3 regions of the Erwinia sp. 009765445 genome follow, and region 2 is predicted to be linked to each of the others. Evidence: predicted binding sites of a transcription regulator. Region 2 holds the regulator's gene; each other region holds the start of a gene.
The links. Region 2 encodes PhoB, which activates phosphate uptake and scavenging genes when phosphate is short. Its sites were predicted from a motif close to CTGTCATAAAACTGNCNNAT; they were not measured.

Region 1 (3,278 bases), on a different contig from region 2:
GCGGCGCTGGAGGTTGGTCATCTGGCCGGAGCCGGGCTGGACGTGTTCTGGCAGGAACCGCCGGATCCGGAAGATGACCTGTTCCAGTACAACGTGGTGGCAACGCCGCACATTGGCGGCGTCACGGATAATTCACTGAACGGCAATGTGGCGGGCGTTTGCGAGAACCTGCGCCGCCTGCGCGACGGCGAAGAGATCCTTAACCGCTGGGCCTGACGTGCCCATCAGGCTCAGGAGAGCACGCGACGGTGAAGAACCGGGCCTGGCGTACCCTCCCGGCTCAGGAGTGTAAGTGGTCCATTCCCAACTGTGCCAGGTGCTGCGCCAGCTTTTTCGGCGCGGCTTCATCGCTGATAAGCCGGTCAAACACGCTGAGTTCGCCGATGCGGGCGGGCAGGACTTTACCGAACTTGCTGCTGTCGGCCACCAGAATTTTCTGGCGGGCGCGCTGCAGCGCCTGATGCTTCATCGGCAATTCGTTGAGGTTGTAGCAGGTAGCGCCCTGTTCAGCATCAATGCCTGCAGCGGAGATAAACGCCTTGCCCGGACAGAGGCTGTCCATCACTGAACCCTGTCCCAGCGGGGTGAAAATCGCATTATCCGCGTGAAATTCCCCGCCGTTCAGGATCACCTTACAGGCGGGTTTTTCTTTCAGGGCAAGGAAGGTGTTCATCGCGCAGCAGATAGCGATAAATTCCAGTTCGCCGTCGATGGCATCCACGACCCATGGCATGGTGGTGCCGCAGTCAAAAAATACCGTGTCACCAGGCTGGATGAGTGCCGCCGCCAGCTGACCTAACCGGCGCTTCTTCTCCACGTTGTGGGTCTGCTGATCGGTAACAAAGTAGTGACCCTGGCTGTTTTTCGGATCGCTGACGATATACCCGCCAAGCAGCACCACCGCAGAAGGCTGTTCGCTGATATCGCGGCGGATGGTCATCTCGGAAACGCCAAGCAGCTGCGCCGCCTCTTTCAGGTGGATCTTGTCGGTTCGCTGCAGCGCGTGCGCCAGTTTTTTTACGCGCTCGTCGCGCCGGGTTTCCATGGTCGGTGATTCCTGATGATCGGTTAATAGCCTTCGCCGGTAGCGCTGCTGTCCTGCACGATGGTGACGCCGGAGCTGGTGCCAATGCGGCTGGCACCCGCCTGGATCATGATTTCTGCGGTATGCCGGTCACGAACTGCGCCTGATGCTTTCACTTTCACCTCCGGCCCGACCGTTTCATGCATCAGGCGAACGTGCTCTTCGCGCGCTCCGCCGGTGCTGAAGCCGGTAGAGGTTTTCACGAAGGCGACCCTCAGCTCCCGACAAATTTCACAGATTTTAATGATTTGCGCCTCGCTGAGCAGGCAGGTTTCCAATATTACCTTCAATGGGATCGGGCCGCAAACCTCCCGCACCGCCTGTATGTCAGCCGTGACCGCCTGTATCTCACCGCTTTTCAGCCAGCCGACGTTAATCACCATATCGATCTCCTGCGCGCCGGCCTCGATTGCGGCTTGCGCCTCAAAGGCTTTGGCGCGGGTCAACCCGGCCCCCAGCGGAAATCCGATCACTGAACAGACCCTGACGTTACTGCCCTTCAGCTTTTCCGCGGCCAGCGGGACGTAGCCGGAATTCACGCAAACTGCATAGAAATTGTGCTGCAGCGCTTCTTCACACAACCGGTCAATTTGCTGAGTAGTGGCATCGGCAGCCAGCAAGGTGTGGTCGATAAAGCTGGCATAGTCACGGGTGGATAACGTCATGATCTTCTCCTCGCAGTAAATGTGAATGTTAAAATAATAACATTTCTCACTTGCCGTCAATGCCTTGTTTATGGCCTTTATCTGGAATTTTTAACGTGAGAGGGCTGTCACAAAATTCACATATGATCGTTGTTATTGTTATTTCTACAACATTTAATGAGCGAAATTTACAGGGGGAATCACAATGGATATTGCCGTTATCGGCTCGAATATGGTCGACCTGATCACCTACACCAACAGCATGCCTAAAGCCGGCGAGACGCTGGAAGCCCCCGATTTCGCTCTGGGCTGCGGCGGCAAAGGGGCCAATCAGGCTGTGGCAGCAGCAAAGCTCGGCGCTGCGGTGATGATGGTCAGCAAAGTGGGCGAAGATCTGTTTGCTGAAAACACGGTGAAAAATCTGCAGCAGTTTGGCGTGGAAACCCGCCATGTGACTGTTGCAGCAGGAACTTCCAGCGGCGTGGCGCCGATTTTTGTCGATGACCAGTCGCAGAACCGCATCCTGATCATCAAAGGGGCTAACGCGCATCTCTCTCAGGCTGACATTGATGCTGCCGCAGCGGACCTGAAGTGTTGCCGCCTGATAGTGCTGCAACTGGAGATCCCGCTACCCACGGTTTATTACGCCATCGATTTTGCCCGCCAGAACGATATTCAGGTGATCCTCAATCCGGCCCCGGCGGTTGCCGGGTTGGATATCGATTATGCCTGCCAGTGCGACTTTTTTATGCCGAATGAAACCGAGCTGGAGATCCTCACCGGCCTGCCAGTCGGCAGCGAAGAGGAAGTGCTGCGCGCCGGGCAGATGCTGCTGGCCCGTGGCCTGAAGAACCTGATTATCACTCTGGGCAGCCGAGGTTCGGTATGGATGCAGGGAGACACCGTCCATCGCGTCAGCCCGACGCCGGTCAAAGCCGTGGACACCAGCGGAGCAGGGGATGCCTTTATCGGCTGCTTTGCCCACTGCCTGGTAGAGCACGGCGATATTGCCCGTGCAATGGAGTCTGCTTCGGCTTATGCCGCCTGCAGCGTAACCGGTCGGGGAACCCAGCGCTCCTATCCCGATGCCGATACTTTTCAACGTTTTCTCAACGCCTGAGGATTGGCTATGCACCAGAACATTGTCCAGCAGCCTGACGGCTACCTGAATAAGACTCCGCTGTTCCAGTTTATTCTGCTGTCCTGCCTGTTCCCATTGTGGGGCTGCGCCGCCAGCCTGAATGATATTTTGATCACCCAGTTCAAGAGTGTCTTCGCCCTAAGTGATTTTGCCAGTGCCCTGGTGCAGAGTGCCTTCTACGGTGGCTACTTCCTGATTGCGATCCCGGCCTCGCTGGTGATCCGCAGTACCAGTTACAAGGTGGCGATACTGCTGGGGCTGGCGCTGTATATCGCTGGCTGCGTGCTGTTCTATCCTGCCTCGCACATGGCAACTTACACCATGTTCCTCGCGGCGATCTTCGCTATAGCTATTGGCCTGAGCTTCCTGGAAACCGCCGCCAATACCTACAGCTCGATGATTGGTCATC
Region 2 (3,278 bases):
GGATCTTCACAGCTGTTCCTCGTCATCAATTTCGGCCAGCGTCTGGTTGAACAGCAGGGTGGCTCGGGCCAGCCGCTCCGGCTCTTCATCGGTTTCCATCGCCAGACGACGGGTGAAGACTTCCTCCACGCTCAGCTCACTCAGCGTTTCATTATTTTGACGGTCAATGGCCTGCTCGCGCTGTTCACGGCTGCGGCGCAGCAGCACAACTTCCACAGGCAGTTCCAGCGTCATCTCCTGAATACGACGTTGCAGATCGTTCAGCCATGCGCCGGTGACAATTTCGATATCCAGCCACACCGTTTTGCCATCTTCGCGCGGTTGGATCTCCGCCAGCTGGTTTTCGATCTCCTCCAGCGAGCCTTTAATCATCTGCATTGGCTGGAATAACGGGATATTCAGCGGTTGCACGCTGCTCAGCTTGCCGTCGGTGAACCCGACCAGAAAGACGCTTTTCTCCTTACCCAGCTCGTCAAAGCTGAGTGGGATCGGCGAACCGCTGTAGCGGATATGTTCAGTGTTGGCGATGCGTTGTGCACGGTGAATATGTCCCAGCGCGATGTAATCTGCTGGTGGGAAGGCCTGCGCGGGAAAAGCATCCAGCGTGCCGATATAGATATCGCGCACCGCGTCACTTTTGGTCACGCCCATCGTGGTCAGATGCCCGGTGGCAATGATCGGCAGCGGCAGGTCCATCGCCTCCCGCTGAGCCTGCGCTTCCTGCCAGCACTGCTGGTAATGGATGGTGATCGCTTCCAGCAGGGTTTGCTGTTTTTCATGACCTGACTGACCCGCCTTACTGGTGGTGATATCTCGCGGGCGCAGATAGGGAATAGCACAGAGCAGGGCACCAGGCTGGCCGTCGCGGGTATTGAGCAGCAGAACCTGTTCACGTGGGTCATCGCTGGCTGCGGCAATCACCCGAGTATTCAGGCAGGCCAGCAGTTCGCGGGATTCGTTCAGCGTGGCGACTGAATCATGGTTGCCGCCGAGGATCACCAGCTGGCATTGGGTCTGCTGCAGCCTGACCACAAAGCGGTTGTACAGCTCGCGGGCGTAGCTGGGCGGCGAGCCGGTATCGAAAATATCGCCTGCCACAATGATGGCATCCACCTGATGGGTTTCAGCCTGCGCCAGCAGCCAGTCCAGAAAGGCCTGGTGCTCTGCGGCCCGGCTCTTGGTGTAGAAAAACTGGCCCAGATGCCAGTCAGCGGTATGAATCACTCGCATGGGATCCCTTCGGTGCGGAAAGCTGATCCGACGATTATAAACAGCCCCGGCAAAAACCCCAGCGCGAAAGGCGTTTGCACCTTCAAAAAAGTGTTATAAAACGGTGTTCTTACCGGTGCTTTTTTCATAAAACTGTCATAAAACTGACGCATAATGACGCCGCAAATCCAGTGACATTCCGTCACAGTAGCAGGAGCAATAATGGCTAAGCGCATTCTGGTGGTCGAAGATGAAGCCCCAATCCGTGAGATGTTGTGTTTCGTTCTGGAGCAAAATGACTATCAACCTATTGAAGCTGAAGATTACGACAGTGCCATCAATCTGCTGATCGAACCCTGGCCTGATTTGATTCTGCTGGACTGGATGCTGCCGGGTGGCTCAGGCATTCAGTTTATTAAACATCTCAAGCGCGAAGCGATGACCCGCGATATCCCGGTGATGATGTTAACCGCGCGTGGTGAAGAAGAAGACCGCGTGCGTGGTCTGGAAGTGGGCGCAGACGATTACATTACCAAACCGTTCTCGCCAAAAGAGCTGGTGGCCCGAATTAAAGCGGTGATGCGCCGTATCTCGCCAATGGCTGTGGAAGAAATGATTGAGATGCAGGGACTGAGCCTGGACCCGTCTTCGCATCGCGTGATGTCCGAGACTCAGCCGCTGGAAATGGGCCCGACGGAATACAAACTGCTGCACTTCTTTATGACTCATCCGGAACGTGTTTACAGCCGCGAACAGTTGCTTAATCACGTATGGGGAACTAACGTGTACGTCGAAGATCGTACCGTTGACGTGCATATTCGCCGCTTGCGTAAAGCGCTGGAAGTCACCGGGCACGATCGTATGGTGCAGACGGTTCGCGGAACAGGTTATCGTTTCTCTGCACGCTACTGATCGTTCGCACTGGAGTCTTAACCGTGTTGGAACGCCTCTCCTGGAAGAGATTGCTGTTTGAGCTGGTGCTTGCCTGCATGCCCGCCCTGGTGCTGGGGCTGCTGGTTGGCTACCTGCCCTGGCTGCTGTTGATTTCCGTGCTGGCCGTATCAGGCTGGCACTTCGCGAATTTACTTCGTTTATCTCACTGGCTGTGGGTTGACCGCAGCATGACCCCTCCTGCCGGACGCGGCAGCTGGGAACCTCTCTTCTATGGCCTTTATCAGATGCAGGCGCGAAATCGTCGGCGTCGCCGCGAGCTGGGCAGCCTGATCAAGCGCTTCCGCAGCGGGGCGGAGTCGTTACCCGACGCGGTGGTGCTGACTACGGAAGAGGGGACGATTTTCTGGTGTAACGGCCTGGCACAGCAGATGCTGGGATTGCGCTGGCCGGAGGATAACGGCCAGAACATCCTCAACCTGCTGCGTTATCCGGAGTTCACCCGCTATCTTCGCCAGCGCGATTTCTCCCGCCCGCTGACCCTGGTGCTGAACAGTCATCGCCATTTGGAATTCCGCGTGATGCCGTACAGCGAAGGCCAGTGGCTGCTGGTAGCGCGCGATGTGACGCAGATGCATCAGTTGGAAGGGGCGCGCCGCAATTTCTTTGCCAACGTCAGCCACGAGCTGCGCACGCCGTTAACGGTGCTACAGGGTTATCTGGAGATGATGGAAGAGTCGGATATGAAGGGCGCGCTTCGCGATAAGGCGCTGCACACCATGCAGGAGCAGACCCGCAGGATGGACGGGTTGGTGAAACAACTGCTGACATTGTCCCGCATTGAAGCGGCACCGGCGCTGGATCTGCAGGAAAAAGTCGACGTGCCGATGATGTTGTGGCTGTTGCAGCGTGAGGCGGAGACGCTCAGTCAGGGACGGCATGAAATTCATTTTAATACCGATCCGAATCTGCGGGTATTCGGCAATGATGAGCAGCTGCGCAGTGCGATTTCAAACCTGGTGTATAACTCGGTAAACCATACGCCAGAAGGCACACGTATTGATATCAGCTGGCTGAAGACGTCGCAGGGAGCGCAGTTTAAGGTGAAGGATAACGGTCCCGGCATTGCGGCAGAGCATATTCCCCGCCTGACGGAGCGTTTCTACCGGGTGGATAAA
Region 3 (3,278 bases), on a different contig from region 2:
GTTGCCCGGCATAAACAGCGAAGCGCTGTCGAGCTGGTAGGTGTTACCGATGATAAAGGTCACCGCCATGGTTTCCCCGAGAGCGCGACCGAGGCCCAGCATCACGCCACCAATCACCCCGTTTTTGGTGAACGGCAACACGATGCGCCAGATCACTTCCCAGGTGGTACAACCGATGCCGTAAGCGGACTCTTTCATCATCACCGGCGTCTGTTCGAAAACGTCACGCATCACTGAGGCGATGTAAGGAATGATCATAATCGCCAGGATAATCCCGGCAGCGAGGATCCCGATACCAAACGCCGGGCCAGAGAACAGCGCGCCAACGATTGGAATGTTCGACATCAGGTCGCCCAGCGGGGTCTGGAAATAAGTCGCGAACAGTGGAGCGAAGATAAACAGGCCCCACATGCCGTAGACGATGCTGGGAATAGCCGCCAGCAACTCAATCGCCACGCCAAGAGGGCGGCGCAGCCAGTTTGGCGCCAGTTCCGTCAGGAACAGAGCGATGCCGAAACTGACCGGTACGGCGATAATCAGCGCAATGATGGAAGTGACGATCGTTCCGTAAATCGGAACCAGCGCACCAAATTGTTCATTGGGAGCATCCCAGGTCTTGGTCCACAGGAAGGAGAAGCCAAACTTCTGAATGCTGGGCCAGGAGGAGAAAATGAGCGAAACAATAATGCCACCAAGCAGCAACAGCACAATCAGCGCAGCCAGTTTGACCAGCGCACCGAAAATGATGTCACCCTGCTTACCGGGGGCTTTAAATGTCGGCTTGGTTGCAGCCATAGAATTCTCGATATTGAAAGTGTAAGGGCGGCATCTCTGCCGCCCGAAAGCAAGGACCGGATAATCCGGCCCCTACATCAGCTTAGTACAGGGCTTTACCTGAGCTGTCTTTCACGTTGGTTTTCCAGGCGGCACGGATCTGCTCAACCACGGAATCTGGCAGGGAAGCGTAGTCCAGGCTGTTAGTGGTTTTGCCACCATTTTTGTACGCCCAGTCAAAGAACTTCAGAACTGCTGCGCCCTTCTCGGCATTAGCCTGCTCTTTCTGCACCAGAATGAAGGTGGCGGAAGAGATTGGCCATGCATCAGCACCTTTCTGGAAAGTCAGGTCCTGAGCAAAAGATTCACTCCAGTTTGCGCCTTTCGCCGCGTTGCTGAAGCTCTTCTCGCTTGGCTCTACGGCTTTACCATCAGCATCTACCAGCTTGGTGTAAGCCAGGCTGTTCTGCTTGGCGTAAGCGTATTCTACGTAACCAATTGAACCAGGCAGACGTTGAACGAAAGCGGCCACGCCGTCGTTACCCTTCCCGCCCAGACCGGTTGGCCAGTTGACGGTGTTGCCCACACCAATTTTGCTCTTCCAGTCGCTGTTCACTTTTGCCAGGTAGCTGGTGAACACGAAAGAGGTGCCAGAACCGTCAGCACGGCGAACCACGTTGATGTTGCTGTCAGGCAGCTTCACGCCCGGGTTCAGCTTGGTGATTGCCGGGTCGTTCCATTTTTTGATGTTGCCCAGGTAGATGTCACCAACGGTTTTACCGTCCAGAATCAGCTGGCCAGATTTGATGCCTGGGATGTTAACAGCCAGTACCACGCCACCGATCACGGTAGGGAACTGGAACAGGCCGTTTTTCTGCAAATCTTCATCTTTCAGCGGCGCATCTGACGCACCAAAGTCGACGGTTTTAGCGATAATCTGCTTAACGCCGCCGGAAGAACCGATACCCTGATAGTTAACCTGTGCTCCGGTAGCTGTGTTGTACACTGCCGCCCACTTGTTATAAACAGGAGCCGGGAAGGTACCGCCTGCGCCAGTCAGGTTAGTGGCCGCGAACGCGGAAACAGCGGTCAGAGAAAGGGCTACAGCTACACATTGAGCCACGGTTTTTTGCATCAGTGTCATGTTCCCTCCAGGGGATTAAAAGTCAGGCTTTATGCCGTTTTTGTATGAATAATGATTGCTGCTGGAGGCAAAATAGGACAGTTTAGTGACAGTAAAATGTACGAAATATTACAGATTTATGACATAAACGGCAGTTTAAAACTGTTCTGCTACCGCGCTTTCAACCATGCCATAAAGTCATCAATAAATACGCGCGTTTTCAGCGGCAGCAGGCTGCTGGGCAACGTAGAGATAATGGCAGAGCGTGGCGTCATCGTTGACCACTCCCCCTGCACCGGGGGTTATCCGCATGGTACCGCTTCTGGATAAGATTTTTCATCGTTATAAACGGCGTCCCTCCGGACGATGGCTAATGGACGAAACGTATATCAGAGTGAAGGGCCAGTGGAAGTATCTCTACCGGGCAGACCATTAATTTCCTGCTGACCGCGAAGCGGGATGCGGCTGCCGCCTTACGTTTATTCCGCAAGGCCATCCGCCAGCACGGCGAACCTGAAGTGGTGACCACTGATAAAAGCGGAGCAAACACCGCTGTCCTCGCAGAGCTGAATGCCGGCAGGGAGAAGGATAACTGTATTAAGGTCAGGCAGAGTAAGTATCTGAACAACCTGGAGGAGCAGAACCACCGCAACATTAAACGCCGGATAAAACTGATGACGGGGTTCAAATTTTTCCGGCGGGCACAGACTATCCTGACGGGTATCGAAAACATCCACATGCCACGCAAAGGGCAGCTTGAGCATCAGCACGGGGACGGTTTGTCCCCGGCAGAACAGTTTTATCTTCTGGCTGCATAAAAAACAGCCAATTACGGATTTTTTGACACCCTGCTGCCCTTAATGCGAAAGAACCCTGCCTGATATTTGCAACAGGGCCTTCTAATGAACTTACCCGGGCCACCCTCAGCCGCTGGTCAGGTGCGGTCAGCGAACTGCTGACGCCGCTGTACGACCTGCTGCGCCAGTATGTGCTGATGCCGGGCAAGGTGCATACCGACGATATCCCGGTGCCGGTGCAGGAGCCGGGCAGCGGCAAAACCCGCACGGCCCGGCTGTGGGTCTACGTGCGGGATGACCGCAACGCCGGGTCGCAGCTGCCGCCGGCAGTCTGGTTCGCTTACTCGCCGGACCGAAGGGGCACACATCCGCAGCAGCATCTTGCCGGGTACAGCGGTATCCTGCAGGCGAATGCGTACGGTGGCTACAATGCGCTTTACGAAGATGGCCGTATTACGGAAGCGGCCTGCATGGCGCATGCCCGGCGAAAAATCCACGACATTCATGTCCGGATACCGACGTCCATCACCACCGAAGCGCTGAGGCGCATCGGTGAACTGTATGCCATCGAAGCGGAGATCCGT

Region 1: rbsK (ribokinase) is a predicted target of PhoB. The motif match lies at 1,854-1,873, and genes of this name have one in related genera.
Region 3: pstS (phosphate ABC transporter substrate-binding protein PstS) is a predicted target of PhoB. The motif match lies at 1,991-2,010, and genes of this name have one in related genera.

The regions. Positions count from the first base shown of each region.
Region 1 covers NZ_JBYUWC010000003.1:251,980-255,257, reverse strand. Annotated here, with positions in the region: gene AC3Y5R_RS04595 (2-hydroxyacid dehydrogenase) at 1-216, shown strand, start outside; gene deoR (DNA-binding transcriptional repressor DeoR) at 281-1,045, opposite strand; gene deoC (deoxyribose-phosphate aldolase) at 1,069-1,749, opposite strand; gene rbsK (ribokinase) at 1,934-2,848, shown strand; gene fucP (L-fucose:H+ symporter permease) at 2,858-3,278, shown strand, end outside.
Region 2 covers NZ_JBYUWC010000015.1:71,940-75,217, reverse strand. Annotated here, with positions in the region: gene AC3Y5R_RS16935 (AAA family ATPase) at 1-10, opposite strand, end outside; gene sbcD (exonuclease subunit SbcD) at 7-1,230, opposite strand; gene phoB (phosphate response regulator transcription factor PhoB) at 1,432-2,121, shown strand; gene phoR (phosphate regulon sensor histidine kinase PhoR) at 2,145-3,278, shown strand, end outside.
Region 3 covers NZ_JBYUWC010000021.1:208-3,485, reverse strand. Annotated here, with positions in the region: gene pstC (phosphate ABC transporter permease PstC) at 1-795, opposite strand, end outside; gene pstS (phosphate ABC transporter substrate-binding protein PstS) at 878-1,918, opposite strand; partial or broken gene AC3Y5R_RS20055 (IS6 family transposase) at 2,208-2,715, shown strand; partial or broken gene tnpC (IS66 family transposase) at 2,802-3,278, shown strand, end outside.